4 regions of the Pararhizobium sp. LjRoot255 genome follow, and region 3 is predicted to be linked to each of the others. Evidence: riboswitches for the same ligand, from Rfam matches in the RefSeq annotation. Region 3 holds a riboswitch; each other region holds the start of a gene.
The links. Region 3 has a riboswitch for cobalamin ahead of cobU (bifunctional adenosylcobinamide kinase/adenosylcobinamide-phosphate guanylyltransferase). Riboswitches for the same ligand answer to the same signal wherever they lie in the genome.
Positions count from the first base shown of each region.

Region 1: linked by a shared signal. The riboswitch ahead of ACSQ2W_RS14545 (CbtB domain-containing protein) and the one ahead of cobU (bifunctional adenosylcobinamide kinase/adenosylcobinamide-phosphate guanylyltransferase) in region 3 are both predicted to bind cobalamin.
Region 2: linked by a shared signal. The riboswitch ahead of bluB (5,6-dimethylbenzimidazole synthase) and the one ahead of cobU (bifunctional adenosylcobinamide kinase/adenosylcobinamide-phosphate guanylyltransferase) in region 3 are both predicted to bind cobalamin.
Region 4: linked by a shared signal. The riboswitch ahead of ACSQ2W_RS03015 (aromatic ring-hydroxylating oxygenase subunit alpha) and the one ahead of cobU (bifunctional adenosylcobinamide kinase/adenosylcobinamide-phosphate guanylyltransferase) in region 3 are both predicted to bind cobalamin.

Region 1 is NZ_CAXUPQ020000001.1:3,014,237-3,017,822, forward strand. Features, by position in the region: gene ACSQ2W_RS14535 ((2Fe-2S)-binding protein) at 1-187, shown strand, start outside; gene ACSQ2W_RS14540 (CbtA family protein) at 205-978, opposite strand; gene ACSQ2W_RS14545 (CbtB domain-containing protein) at 1,174-1,350, opposite strand; cobalamin riboswitch at 1,398-1,660, opposite strand; gene ACSQ2W_RS14550 (bifunctional diguanylate cyclase/phosphodiesterase) at 1,927-3,586, shown strand, end outside.
Region 2 is NZ_CAXUPQ020000001.1:3,424,798-3,428,383, forward strand. Features, by position in the region: gene ACSQ2W_RS16420 (phytanoyl-CoA dioxygenase family protein) at 1-621, shown strand, start outside; gene ACSQ2W_RS16425 (SDR family oxidoreductase) at 709-1,530, shown strand; cobalamin riboswitch at 1,573-1,786, shown strand; gene bluB (5,6-dimethylbenzimidazole synthase) at 1,831-2,523, shown strand; gene ACSQ2W_RS16435 (DUF2865 domain-containing protein) at 2,524-3,586, opposite strand, start outside.
Region 3 is NZ_CAXUPQ020000001.1:3,291,120-3,294,705, reverse strand. Features, by position in the region: gene cobW (cobalamin biosynthesis protein CobW) at 1-914, opposite strand, end outside; gene cobU (bifunctional adenosylcobinamide kinase/adenosylcobinamide-phosphate guanylyltransferase) at 918-1,442, opposite strand; cobalamin riboswitch at 1,584-1,981, opposite strand; gene ACSQ2W_RS15805 (cobyric acid synthase) at 2,032-3,486, opposite strand; gene ACSQ2W_RS15800 (hypothetical protein) at 3,575-3,586, opposite strand, start outside.
Region 4 is NZ_CAXUPQ020000001.1:582,212-585,797, forward strand. Features, by position in the region: gene ACSQ2W_RS03010 (2Fe-2S iron-sulfur cluster-binding protein) at 1-669, opposite strand, end outside; gene ACSQ2W_RS03015 (aromatic ring-hydroxylating oxygenase subunit alpha) at 671-1,915, opposite strand; cobalamin riboswitch at 2,033-2,230, opposite strand; gene ACSQ2W_RS03020 (DUF6656 family protein) at 2,584-3,186, shown strand; gene ACSQ2W_RS03025 (GGDEF domain-containing protein) at 3,309-3,586, opposite strand, start outside.

The sequences.
Region 1 (3,586 bases), 280 kb from region 3:
ATTGCGCTATCAAAAGGTCGCCGCGATCATGGATGGCGTGCCGGTCGAGCGCAATTTTCGGCTCAGAAGCGGTTGCTGCCTGTATTACCGAACGGATGGTGGGACCTTTTGCGATGTCTGCGTGCTTCTCGACGAGAAGACGCAAAGGTGCCGCCTGCGCGCCCATCTTGAACGCGCAGGCGGCTAAGATTGCAAGCCGGTTCGTTACGCCGATTTCAGGAAGCGGTCGTTGAAAAAGCCCGAGACAAGGCCGAGCACGATCCACGAGGCGAGCGCGGTTGCCAGCGCGGCGACAGCGAATTCGGCGCCGAGAACGGCCGGAACCGGGCTCGAAATATCCGCAGGCTGCGGCGCGCCGTAGATATGCGGCGCCGCGAGGACGACCAAGCCGGCGATTTTCGCAGCGATTTCGCGGCGCAGCGCAAGGAGATAGAGGCCTGCGCCGGAGAGCAAGACCGTCGCCATCCACCATATCTGCCGGTCATGCAGGTCGGCAGCTGGAAAGCCGGGCAATTCCGGTGGCAGGCCGATGGCAGGCAGCATGTGGACCGCCAGCCAACCGCAAGCGCCCCAGAGGACGCCGTTGCGAAGCGTGATGGGATAGCCGATCAGCAGGCTGATGCCGGTCAGCAACAGGCTGAAACCTGTGCCGGTCACGAGATTGGCGAGCAAGGTTCCTGAAAAGCGGCTCATGCCAAACATGATGCCGCCTTCGTCTTCATGCTCGCCCTCATGGGCGTAGGCCGGCGTGATTGGAGAGAATGCCGCAAGTATTTCGCCGATCGTGGTTGTCTGCTTGAGCGACGAGTGCTGTTGCTGCCTGTCTGTGCCGCCGGGCTGTTCCGTCGCGGGCTCCTTGCCCTCATATTCTTCGGCATGAAGGATGATCGGAACGACCCGCGCAGTCTGCGCCACCGTCGTAAAGACACCCGCAATCAGTCCGGCCACCAACGCGGCCAGAAGCGTTTTGACAATCATTTCGATACCCCCCAGGTTCAAGCGGAGCGGATGCTCGTCAACGCTCTCTGGCTTGCTATGTTTGAAAACCCCACGGCAAATGCCGCCCGGTACCGCAGCACGGGCGCATGTACCATCGATGCATGGTTTCCATGGAAACCCGCATTCTGTTGCCGGATTGAATGCGAAAAGCGCGCGGCTTCTCACATCAGCCGATCAATGGCAGGGAAAACCGTAGGAGTGGCGAACGTCGTGTGCGGTGTCGTGCAGCACTGCGGAATTCGCGAGACCGGCGCCGAAAACCAGGAATCCGCCGATCAGAAGGGCGAGGATACCGGCGGTGATGCGGTCGTTGAGGGAGAGCGGGATGCTCGAAACTGTAGACGTAGCCATGACAACCTCCGTGATGGCGCGTGGGAAACTTCCCACCAAATGGGCACCATGCCCTTTATCAACCGGCAGGTTTCCTGGCTCGCGGCGTCAGGTGCTTGCACCAAGTGAACCTGTCTCGCCTTCCCAAGGTGCGGGCCAGGCCCGCCGCCGCAGTGGCTTTTGCCGGATTAACCGGCATGACAAATTCCGACCGCTCTACAGTCGCGGGGTCGGCCGTGATTGAGATGCCCAGCATGGGTCCATCCGTCACGTTCCCATTTACTCCCCGGAAACGTTCGCTTCCAAGGGAACCAATTGATCGACGATGATTATGATGTCGCCCTGCTCATGTCAATTCGAGGTTACGACGTGCGATGCCGCTTTGCCGTCACCATTTGCGCAAGTTCGCTTGCACATGTATCTTTCCAGGTTAAGCGCAAATTACACGGTGTACGGCTATTTGTTGTGAAATAGCACTGAATAGTTGATTGTATTGCGGATTACATTTCGCGTTTTTGTGAGGCAATATTTCTTTAGGAACCTTGCGGCAGAATGCCGCGCACGTCCGTATGGAAAGAATCATTCATAGAGAAAACAATGAAGGCGGCGAGGTCCGAACAGGAATTTCAGAATATTCTTCGGAGACTGGAGCTCGCGCTTGACGCCTCCCGGATCGGCGTATGGGAACACGATACGCAGAAGGATGAGGTCGTCTGGGACAAGCAGATGCACCTGCTCTATGGAACCGGCAGGACAAACAAGCGCGTCAAGGCGGCGTTCTGGATCAAGGCGGTCCATCCGGATGACCGGGAGCAGGCCGAGGCGGATTTCAACTATGCCATCAAGAGCAAAGGCAACTACTCGTCAGAGTATCGCATTGTTCTACCGGACGGTAAAGTTCGCTATCTCCGCTCCAGGGCGCATTGCTTCGAGCAAGACGGAAATATCACCTTCATCGGCGTGGAATGGGACGTGACGGCGGATGTGCTGCTCAATCGGGAACTGCAGCGGCAGAAGGCCATTGCCGAAAAACGCGCAGTTGAGCTTGAGGCGAGCGCCCGGAGGATCGAATACGCGGCCGAACACGACTACCTGACCGGGCTGCCGAACCGTAGCTTCTTCGATCGCAGATTAGGGGAACTTTCAGAGGATGCCGGGCTGGAAAAGCTCGCCATCCTTCATATCGGCCTCGACCGGTTCAAGCAGATCAACGACACGGCCGGGCATTCGGTGGGCGATGATGTCCTGAAATCGATCGCCGGCCGGATTGTTGCCACATTGCCGAATAACGCCTTCGTCGCCCGCATAGGCGGCGACGAATTTGCGGTTCTTGTTGCAAACTTCAACTCCGTCGAAGACTTGAAGACGGTTGCCGAACGGCTGGCGCAGCAATTGAAGCAATCGATATGGCACAATGACGAAGTGCTGCGCACCGGTGCCTCGATCGGCCTGGCTTCCGCCACCGGTAGAAATATCACCAGCCTGCTTGCGGAAGCCGATATCGCCCTTCATCGCGCCAAGAAACTTGGCCGGGGCAGGGTGGAGGTGTTCTCGGCGCACCTCAAGGCGCAGCTCAACAACGAGCGCCGCGTTGCCAAGCAATTTGCGCGCGGCCTGGAGAAGGGAGAGTTTGTTCCCTTTTACCAAGCGCAGGTCGATGCGCGGACACGCCGCATCGTCGGCTTAGAGGCTTTGGCGCGGTGGCGCCATCCGAAACGCGGGGTTCTGTTGCCGGGCGAATTCATCGATGTCGCGGGAAATCTCGGCATGCTGGATGATCTGGATGCCGCAATCCTGCAGGCGGCGTTGAAGGATCGCCGTGCCTGGATGCGGCACGGCCTGCGCGTTCCACGGATCGCGGTGAATGTTTCGGCAGCACGGCTGTCCGATCCGCTTTTGATCGACGAGTTGCAGCAACTGGATGTCGAGCCGGATACGCTGTCATTCGAACTGCTCGAGACGATCTTTCTCGACGAAAGCGAGGAAGGCGTACTTTCCAATGTCGCCGCGCTGAAGAATATGGGCATTGACATCGAGATCGATGATTTCGGCTCGGGCCATGCCTCGATCATCGGGCTGATGAAGGTGAAGCCGCGGCGACTGAAGATCGACCGGCGGCTGGTGTTTCCGATCACCACCTCGCGCGAGCAGAAGCGTCTGTTGCGCTCGATCGTCGATATCGCCAAAGCGCTAGACATCGAAGTGGTGGCCGAAGGGGTCGAGACGCCGGAGCATGCCAGGCTTCTGACGCGCCTGG
Region 2 (3,586 bases), 130 kb from region 3:
GGCTTCCAGACATCCGCTGTGATCGAGCAATTTCCGGCTCATGTACATAGGCTGTCGCCGGTGCTCACCTTGCAGGGTGCGGTTGCGCACTGCGACATGCCGCTCGAAAGCGGGCCGACGCTGTTCCTGCCCTACAGCCAAACCTATGTGCCGGGCTATCTGGCACTGACGCGACAGGAATTTCGCGACTATTTCGATAGGAACCATGTGCAGCTACCGCTGTCGAAGGGGGATCTGGTGTTCTTCAACCCGGCGCTCTTCCACGCTGCCGGCACCAATCGTTCGGCCGGCATCAAGCGGGTCGCCAATCTGCTGCAGGTTTCCTCCGCCTTCGGCCGGGCGATGGAGACGGTTAACCGCGAGCGGATGAGTGCAGTGCTCTATCCGGCCCTGAAAGCCATGCTGGCCGATGGCCGTCTATCGGTTGCGCAGGCGGCCAATGCGATCGCGTCCTGCGCGGAAGGCTATTCCTTCCCGACCAATCTGGACCGCGACCCGCCGCTCGGCGGTCTGGCACCGAAGACGCAGGCGCAGTTGATGCATGAGGCGCTGTCCGGCGGGTGGAAGGCGGAGACCTTCGCTGCCGCGCTTGCGGCACAGGCGCAGAAGAAGCTGAGCTGATGCCAAACTCGCCAAATATTTCAAACTTTCGTCCGGTTCCGGGCGGACGTTTTTCCGGTCATGGATATCAAAAAATGGAGGAACGGAATGAGCAAGGATTATGGGCGGCTCGACGGCAAGATTGCCATCGTGACCGGTGGCACGCAGGGGCTCGGGGCAACGATTGCGGCGCTGTTTGCCGAGCGGGGAGCTGCAGGCATCGTCATCTGTGGGCGCAATGCCGCGAAAGGCGAGGCCAAGGCGGCCGAGATCGGTAAGGCGACGGGTACCAAACTGGTGTACGTACAGGCCGATCTCGGAAAGGTGGAGGATGCTCGCAAGGTAGTCGCCGCCTGTGACGCGCAGTTCGGCCGTGTCGACGCACTGGTGAATGCGGCTGCGATTACCGACCGCGGCACCATCATCGATACAAGCCCGGAACTGTTCGACCGCATGTTCGCCGTCAACGTGCGTGCGCCGTTCTTCCTGATGCAGGAGACGATCAAGATCATGCGGCGGCAAAAGATCGAGGGAACGATCGTCAATATCGGTTCGATGTCGGCCAAGGCCGGCCAGCCTTTCATTTCCGCCTATTGCGCTTCCAAGGGGGCGCTGGAAACGCTGACCAAGAACACCGCCTATGCGGTGCTGCGTAACCGCATCCGCGTCAATGGCCTCAACATCGGCTGGATGGCGTCGGAAGGCGAGGATCGCATCCAGCGCGAGTTTCACGGGGCTGCCAGCGACTGGCTTGAAAAGGCGGCGGCAACCCAGCCCTTCGGCCGTCTCGTCGATCCTGCCGAAGTGGCGCGGGCCTGTGCCTATCTGTCGTCGGCCGAATCCGGCCTGATGACCGGATCGGTCATCTGCTTCGACCAGTCGATCTGGGGCGCCTATGATGGTTCGCCGCATCCGATTGCCGCCTTGTAAAGAGAACAGGCGGGGCCGCTTGCATTCGGCGGCCCACTATGCCTTTATCGGTTTGGTTCAGGTGCCTGCGAAAGCGGGAGAATCGGGAATCCGGTGAAAGTCCGGGACGTGCCCAACGCTGTGACGGGGACGGCTCTTGCTATAATGAATTTCTGATTATTTTCAGAATTCTGCCACTAAATCCTCATGTGATTTGGGAAGGCGGCAAGGCCGGTTGATCCGCAGTCAGAAGACCGGCCTGACGAGATAGACCAGCCCCGCGCGGACGGCGGGAGGTTTCGCATTGTTGGGGATCAAACGATGCAAACGGAACCGCAAGACCGCCTTGTCAGGGCGGAGGCATTTTCATCGGACGAGCGCGCCGCCGTCTACCGCGCCATCGAGACCCGCCGCGACGTGCGGGATCAGTTCCTGCCAACGCCGTTGCCGGATGACGTGATCGCTCGGCTGCTTGCCGCGGCCCACAGCGCGCCATCAGTCGGCTTCATGCAGCCATGGAACTTCATTGTCGTGCGCGATGAAGACAGGCGCCGGAAGGTGTTTGAAGCCTTTCGGCGGGCCAATGAGGAGGCGGCGCTGATGTTCGAGGGTGCCGCGCGCGATACCTATCGCTCACTTAAGCTCGAGGGTATCCGTAAGGCGCCGGTGAGTGTCTGCATCACCTGCGACCCCACCCGCGCCGGCAAGGTCGTTCTCGGCCGGACACATAATCCGCGCATGGATGCGTTTTCGACGGTCTGCGCGGTGCAGAACCTTTGGCTTGCCGCGCGGGCCGAAGGCGTCGGTGTCGGCTGGGTCAGCATTTTCCATGAGCGCGACATCAAGGCAGTTCTCGGCATACCCGATCACATCGAGATCATTGCCTGGCTTTGCCTCGGCTATGTCGATCAGCTCTACGCGGAACCCGAACTGGCGATCAAGGGCTGGCGGCAGCGTCTGCCGCTCGACGAGCTGGTCTTTGCCGACGCCTGGGGGATCAAACCGGGCGAGTGATCAGTTGGGCTGCTGCGGCTGGTATCCGGGGCCGGCCGGATGCATCAGGTCGATCGACGATTCCTGAGAGGGCAGGAAGCGCGGTCCGACGACGCGTACCTTGCTGTTCTGCGGGTCATAGGGACGGTCCGCAACCAAAGCTTTTGCCTCCGTTGTGTCAGCCTTGCGGGTTCGGATTTCAAGAACGCCGGTGCTGTCTGCCGGCGTGCTCTGGTTCGTCGCGGTCTGGCGGGCGGGCGCACAACCGCACTGACCGGGCTGACCGAGGTCACGCGTCTTATAGGCGAAAGCCGTCGGTAGTTCGATATAGGGCTCGCCGGTTGACGCCGAGACCATCTGATCAGTCTCTTCAGTCGCAAGCGCATGGTAATACAGCGCTGTTTCCGCGCCCGGGCATCGGCGCTGGCAAGCCTCGGCATCGCGCAGGAAATCGGCGGGCGTAGCGCGCGACGAGATCGGGAAGAAAGCGCCGTCGCAGGTACGAACGCACAGGGTCCGCAGGCTGCCGCCATAGTCGTCACCCGGATGGGTGAAATCGAAGACATCGGTACTGCCGCGCAGGGGCGGGTCGCTTTCGCTGATCGGCGGCAGGTCCTCCAGGATGTTGCGGTGCGTTTCCGGCTCTTCGCCCGCAGCCACCGTTTCGTCCTGTTCTTCGAAGCACCGATTGACATAGAGCGCGGTAAGAATCCGCCGGCGGCTGATTTCGCTATCGCCGCCGGTGACAAGGTTTTCGCGGCGGGCCTTCAACGTTTCGAGTTTGATTTCCATCTGTGAGATTTCGCTGTCGAGGGCCTCGCAGATCTCCTCGTTCGGATCACCCACGACGATCACGCTACCGGAACTGCATCCAAGGCGCCGCCGGTCGCTGCGCGCCTTGCGCAGATCAAGGTTCTGCCGTGCGATTGCGCCGGTGTAGTCGCGCAGATTGGCAGTGGAGGCGACGATCTTCGGCAGGTTCGACAGGCGCGCATTTAGCCGTTCGCACACCGTCGAGGCGTCGGCAGGGGCCGTCATAGCAATAAGTAGCGGAGCGATAAGCGCCGCGAAGCGAACGGAACGG
Region 3 (3,586 bases):
CGCATCGGCTTGCCGGGCACGTCGGCGAACCCCTTAATCCGCAGCACGTCATGTTTCCCGATGACGGTCTTCAGTTTTTCGACGAAGCCCGCCGGATGAGCGATCGCACCGAGTTCGACGACGAAGCTGTCGAATTCGTCGTGATCGTGCTCCTCGCCATTTTGATGCTCCCTCTCGTGATGGGATTTGCGGTTGGCGATATCGCTTTCGCTGCCGACGCCCAGACCGAGAAGCACGGCCGCCGAAACCTCGCCGTTCTTCGCCTCGATCATCGACGGCTTGCGGCTGGTGCGGGCGGCAACCTCGTTGCGGACGAAAGCGAGGCCGGTCGAATCGAGCAGGTCGGTCTTGTTGAGAACGATCAGGTCGGCGGCTGTGAGTTGGTCTTCGAACAGCTCCTCGATCGGGCTTTCGTGATCGAGATTGTCGTCCTCGACGCGCAGGGCATCGACCTTGTCGTGGTCATCGGCAAACCGGCCGGCGGCAACCGCAGCACTGTCAACGACGGTAATGACGCCATCGACGGTGACTTCGCTGCGGATGTCCGGCCAGTTGAAGGCAGCGATCAGCGGCTGCGGCAGCGCCAGACCGGAGGTTTCGATGATGATGTGGTCCGGGCGGTTCTCGCGTTCGAGCAGCTTCGTCATGGTCGGGATGAAATCGTCGGCGACGGTGCAGCAGATGCAACCATTGGTCAGTTCGATGATGTCGTCCTCGCTGCAGGCTTCGGCACCGCAGCCCTTCAGCACGTCGCCATCGACACCGAGATCGCCGAACTCGTTGATGATCAGCGCGATACGCCGGCCGTTGGCATTCTCCAGAATGTTGCGGATCATCGTCGTCTTGCCGGCGCCGAGAAAGCCGGTGATGACGGTTGCCGGGATCTTGCCGTGGGCGGTTTTTGCGGTGGTCATGGATCAACCCTTCATTTTCAGCGGCAATCCGGCCGCGATAAAATAGACTTCCGCGGATTTCTCCGCAACGAACTGGTGCAGCCGACCGGCATGATCGCGAAAGTCGCGCGCCATGCGGTTTTCCGGCACGATGCCGAGCCCGACCTCGTTCGAAACGAACACCAGCCGCGCCCGCGCCTGCGGCAGCCAGGCGGCCAGGTTCTGAAATTCCGCCGCCATATTGCGGTTTTCCATCATGAGATTGGTGACCCAGAGGGTCAGGCAATCGATCAGGATGACACGGTCGGGCGCGTCGATCGCTTTCAGACAGGCGGCAAGTTCAAGAGGCTCCTCATGCGTCTGCCAATCCAGCCCCCGCCGGTCGCGATGCTCGTCAATCCTTGCCTGCATCTCGCCGTCCCAGGCCCTTCCGGTCGCGACGTAATGCATGCCGAGACCCGACGCTATCGCGAATTTTTCAGCGAAGGAGGATTTTCCTGAACGGGCGCCGCCAAGGACCAGCACAGGTCCCGCTGTCGTCGATGTCATGGAACGATCCCAGCCTTAATGTTCGCCGGGAAATACGCAGGCGCTGAGGCGAGAAACGCAAGAATGGCCGCTGGGGAAACGGAACGAAAAAGCCATGACAACCTCCGTGCTGGCATCGGGAGCGTCTCTCCCTGGATCGGGCACGATGCCCTGCGGATGGCAGGTCTCCTGGCTCACGGCGTCACGGACCTTTTCAAGGCCCGAACGGGTCCGCCTCGCCTTCCCGAAGTTTTCGCGCCAGATTGCGTGACCGCAATCGACGGGCATCACGAAGAGGTGGACGATTCGTAGAAATAGAGGCGTCCGGCCCCGGCTGATCATGATGCCACTCCAGTGGCTTCTCCGGTTGGACCGGCCATTCCGCAGGACGCACCGCGCGGCCTGTCCGAATACCGGCTTTCCCGGATGGCGAACCCTGACCGTTCTACAGTCGCGGGGTCGGCTGCGATAAGAATGCCCGGCTTGGGTCCATTCCTTCACATTCCCATTTACTCCCGAACCGAAACGCCGGTCCGGGAACCATCCAATGGCTGATGATTAGGCGCTCCGCCGGACCCTGTCAATTGAAACACCGGCCGCCACGAAAACGTCACGGCATCAGAGAATCGAGCCATCGCGGGTCGAGAACGGCTTCCAGTTCGATTGCGACATCATCGAGCGCCCGATCAACGGATTGACGATAGTTTTCGCCGCCGCCTTCGATGCCGAAACTTTTGAGAAGCGCAGCGCGATAGGCGTCGCTGGTGAAGAGCCCATGCAGATAGGTGCCGCTGACCTGGCCGTCCGCCGAGACGGCACCGTCCGCCCGGCCGTCGATGATCACGGCAGGACGAGCGCAGTCCGATCCGGTCGTCCGGCCCAAATGGATTTCGTAGCCCTCCAGAGCCACATCATAGATGGCGGAGCGCGCGCTGCTGTTGCGCACTGTCTTTTCAGGCGCCATTTCTGTTTCGACGGAAAGAAGGCCCAGGCCCTCGATCTCGCCCACATTTCCCTCGATGCCGTGCGGGTCGGTGACGCGCTCGCCCAGCATCTGGTAGCCGCCGCAGATGCCGATGACGCGGCCGCCGCGCCGCACATGCGCCTGAAGATCACGGTCCCATCCTTGAGCGCGAAAATCGGAGAGATCGGCGATCGTCGCCTTCGAGCCCGGGATGACCACCAAACCGGCATCGGCCGGAATGCGTTCTCCAGCGCGGACGAAGACCAGATCGACCTCCGGTTCAGCGGCCAGCGGGTCGAGATCGTCGAAATTAGCGATGCGCGAGAGCACGGGGACGGCAACCTTCAGCGCCTTGCCGCCACCTCGCGCCAGCCTTTCCAGCACGACGGAATCCTCGGCAGGCAGCCGGCCTGCACTTTTCAGCCAGGGCACGACGCCGAAACACGGCCAGCCGGTGAAGCCCTGGACAGCTTTGATCCCATCGTCGAAAAGCGAAACGTCGCCTCGGAACTTGTTGATGATATAGCCACTGATCATCCGCCGGTCTTCATCAGACAGGATCGTGTGGGTGCCGACCAGCGATGCAATGACACCACCGCGGTCGATATCGCCGACAAGCACAACGGGAACGTTGGCGCGGGTGGCGAAGCCCATATTGGCGATGTCGCCGGCGCGAAGATTGATCTCGGCGGGCGATCCTGCCCCTTCAACGACAACAAGATCACGCCCGCCGCCGACCGTTTCGAAGCTTTCCATGACGGCGGCCATCAGCCTCGGCTTCAGGGCCTGATAGTCCCGTCCTCTCGCCTGCCCTGCCACCTTGCCCTGCACGATGATCTGGCTGCCGGTTTCAGACTGGGGTTTTAGGAGAACCGGGTTCATGTGAACCGAAGATGGTATCCGCGCGGCCATCGACTGCAGCCACTGGGCACGACCTATCTCGCCGCCGTCATCCGAAACGGCAGCGTTGTTGGACATGTTCTGCGGCTTGAACGGAGCAACCTTTACCCCACGATTGGCCATGAGGCGGCAAAGGCCCGCCACGAGTACCGTTTTTCCGACATCGGAGCCGGTTCCCTGAAGCATGATCGTCTTTGTCATGACGTCTCGTCTAGCATCGCCGCCGCCACAAGCAAAGCCATGTTTTGTCGCATTTTTGCCGCCTTTTCAGCCGCCCTTTCACGCCGTATTACAGAACGCA
Region 4 (3,586 bases), 2.7 Mb from region 3:
GGTGCGGTCGCGGAAATCCGGCGCAAGCAGAGCAAGCTTCGCGGTGTCGATACGGCCGCGCAGACCGTGCCAGCCGTGGCGCGGTGCATGCGTCTCGACGATAAAGCCGAGATTGAGCTTCGGCATGTTGCGCGAGATGTTCTCGAGCTCGTCACGGAACAGCAGATCGTCCGGCTGGCGGGCGCAGGAGAGGAAGGTCACATCGGTCTGTGGCGCGCAATCAGCCATCCAGCGGGTCATCGACATCATCGGCGTGATGCCGGAGCCCGCTGAGATGAACAGGTATTTTTCGCCCGGATGGCGCACGAAGGAGAAATCGCCGAGCGGACCGAAGGCCTTCAGTTTCATGCCGGGCTTCAGGTTCTCGAACATCCAGCGCGTGCCGATGCTCGATGCCTGTGCCTTGACGGTCACGGCCACCGAGAAGGGCCGCGACGGCGTCGAAGACAGCGTGTAGGTGCGCATCACCGGATCGTCCGGCTTAACCGGCAGCTCGAGCGTGACGAACTGGCCCGGCAGGTAGCGGAACCAGCTGTCCTTGTCGGCCTTGAAGCCGAAGGTCATCACATCCGGAGCCTCGGCGGTGACGGAGATACATTCCAGGAGATGCTTCCGGTCGTTGAACGGCAGCAATTCGTCGAAGTGCCGGAAGGATGAAGCAATCGTCATGTCAGGCGACCCGGACCAGAGGGGTGGAGGCTCCATGCAGGCGATCCTGCATGAAATTGACGTACCATTCGACGAACTGCATCACGCCGCCTTCATGCTCCGGCGAATAGGGACCGGGCTGATAGGCGGGCGAGCGGATGCCGAAGGCATTTTCCTCGACGATCTGGCGATCCTGGTCGTTGGTCTCGGTCCAGACATGCGTCAGTTCTTCGAGGTTATAATCGACACCTTCGACGGCATCCTTGTGCACCAGCCACTTCGTCGTGACCTGGGTCAGTTCAGGGCCGAGCGGCAGGACGCGGAAGGTGATGGCGTGGTCGGCCAGGATGTGGTTCCAGGTGCTTGGATAGTGGAACATCAGCAACGTGCCGATGTGGCTCTGGCTGACATCGTCGGAGAGCTGGCGCTTGACGGCGCGCTTGCCGGAGATCGTGTAGCTCTCGGCCTCCTGGATCAGCGGCATGCGAGCAATGCGGAACTGACCGGTCGGCGACATTTTGAATTCGCTCGGCAGACCTTCGGCTTCGCATTTCGCCCAATGGGCAGCGATGATCGGATCGTCCTTGGCGCCCTGCACGCCGGTCGCGGTCGGCGCTTCCGGATAAGTGCGGCAGAGTTCGGGATGGTTGGCGGCGCAGTGGTAGCACTCGCGGTTGTTTTCCCAGACGAGCTTCCAGTTGCCCTTCTCGATGATGGTGCTTTCGAAGGCGACCTTGGTGTCCTTCAGATTGTGCGGCGTCACATAGGACGACACCATGTCGCGCATCGGCTGGAAATCCATCGGCTCGTCGGCGAGGCAGATGAAGATGTAGCCGCCGATGGTTTCGCAATGGATCGGCTTCAGGCTGTGCTGCGCCTTGTCGAAATCCTCGCCCATCTGGCGGGCGAACAGCAGCTTGCCGTCAAGCTCGTAGGTCCACTGGTGATAGGGACAGACGAGCTTGGCCGACGAGCCCTTCTGACCGGCGCAGACGCGCGAACCGCGGTGGCGGCAGGAATTGTGGAGCGCCCGGACGGTGCCCTGGCGATCGCGGACGACGACGACCGGATAATCGCCGACCTGGACGGTGAAATAGTTGCCGGCCTTGGGGATTTCGCAGTCATGACCGATGAACAGCCAGTCCTTGTACCAGATCTGCTCCATGTCGAGCTTGTAGAGATCGGGATCGGTGTAGAATGCCTGTTCCAGGCTGTGCCCGTCGCGGCGGGTCTTGAGTTTGCGGAGGACTTCGCTGCGGAGATCCATGTTCGTTTCCTTGTGCTCGCCACTTTTCGGTTAAGCGGGCAGGAAAGGAACCACCACCGCGCCGGGAATGCGCGTGGATATGCTGGTTCGCCTTCCGGCTGCCCGCCGCAACCAAGACATCAATTTCGCCACAAGGCTGGTTTCCGGGCTCAGGAGCTGTCCTTTCGGACCGTCGCGGCGCCTTCCCGGATCTCTCCAGTGGCCTTTTGCCGAGGTTTCGCTCCACCACCGTTGCGGGGGCAGCGCCGGATTTCGACCGGCTTCCCAATTCTCCGCCCTCCCTATAAAGGCGGCACCTTGAGTGTCTTCATCTAATCTTCCGACGCGGCCGGACAGCCGCCGATTAGCGACATCCGGTTCCAGAATGACGACACACGCACAGTTGCGTTTCCAGACGGAAAGATGGCTATTTTATAAGCAGAAACAATGGTATCTCCTGATTTTTCGGCAGATGACGCCTTTTCAGTCACGCACTGTCAAATTCTGTGCAGAGACCGTCTCTTTGCGACATATTGCGGCGCGACAACCCGGTTGAAAGCGCAAGCCTCGCACCATGGCGCGCGGGTAATGCTCGGAAAGACTGCATTAACCCTCGTAATGTAGCTTTTCATCATAAATATTTCCGCCGCAGTGCAATCAGCACGTTGGCGCAATCCTGGTGCAGGCCGATGCCAAACTTGCGATATTTCGACGCTGCTTCCGTCAAGAAACCGGTTCAATCGCCGAAATCAGCTGTTCACACCGAGTTCCTGCGCACCGGGCGTATCAACCGGCCCCAGCAATGGAGCGTCGAGGAAAAGCGCTACCTGACCCATCAGGAAGTGGCCACCCGCACCGGCCGCAGGCTTGAGGCTGCGGGAACGGTGACGCACGAACGCATCAACGGCTTCCATGCCTCCATCCGCTTCCCGAAGCTGATTTTCCATCGCACGCTTTCAGGCAGGCCGCATCTCGGCTATTGCCATGTGACCACGGCGCGGACGAAGTTCGCCAAGTTCGACGATGTCCGGTGGTCGTTCTATATCGCCAACTTCTTCTCCGACATCGGCGCCAACGAGCATTTCTTCGAGAAGATCAAGCTGGGCTATTCGCGGATGTATTTTGCCGTCGCGACCGAACTTGATGCGGAAGAAGGCAAGCTGACGCTCAACCGCACCGTCCACGAGAACGGCCTCCTGTTTCGCACCCGCGATCCGAAAGAAGCCTTGAAGAACGTGCTTTTGCTCGGCGCCTGCAACGAACGGCTCCGCAAGATCATCAACAGCCTTTGACGCCTTACAGCGCCGCGCGTCAAACCTGACGCGCAAAGGACGCTGTAGCACATTGAAACTGCTGCATAATTTTATCCTTAAATCGAATCCGATTTAAGGAATTATGCAGTAGCGGCAGCCGCCTATCGCTTGTAGATCAGCCAGTCCCGCCCTGTCGGCTGCTCGTCCTCGCTTCCATGAACGACAGTGTTATCGCCACCCTTGGCCTGTGCCTTGGCCAGCGCCTTTTCGGCCGTTCCGACGAGATCGAACGCATTGCCGGCACCACGCGACATGCACACGCCGACCGAGAGCGTGACACTGCCAAGGCTGCGGCCGGTTTTCGGGTGCTTGAAATGGACACCGCGCAGAGCCGATCGCAGCAGCGCCATAAGGCGGACAACTTCCCGCTCCTCACCCG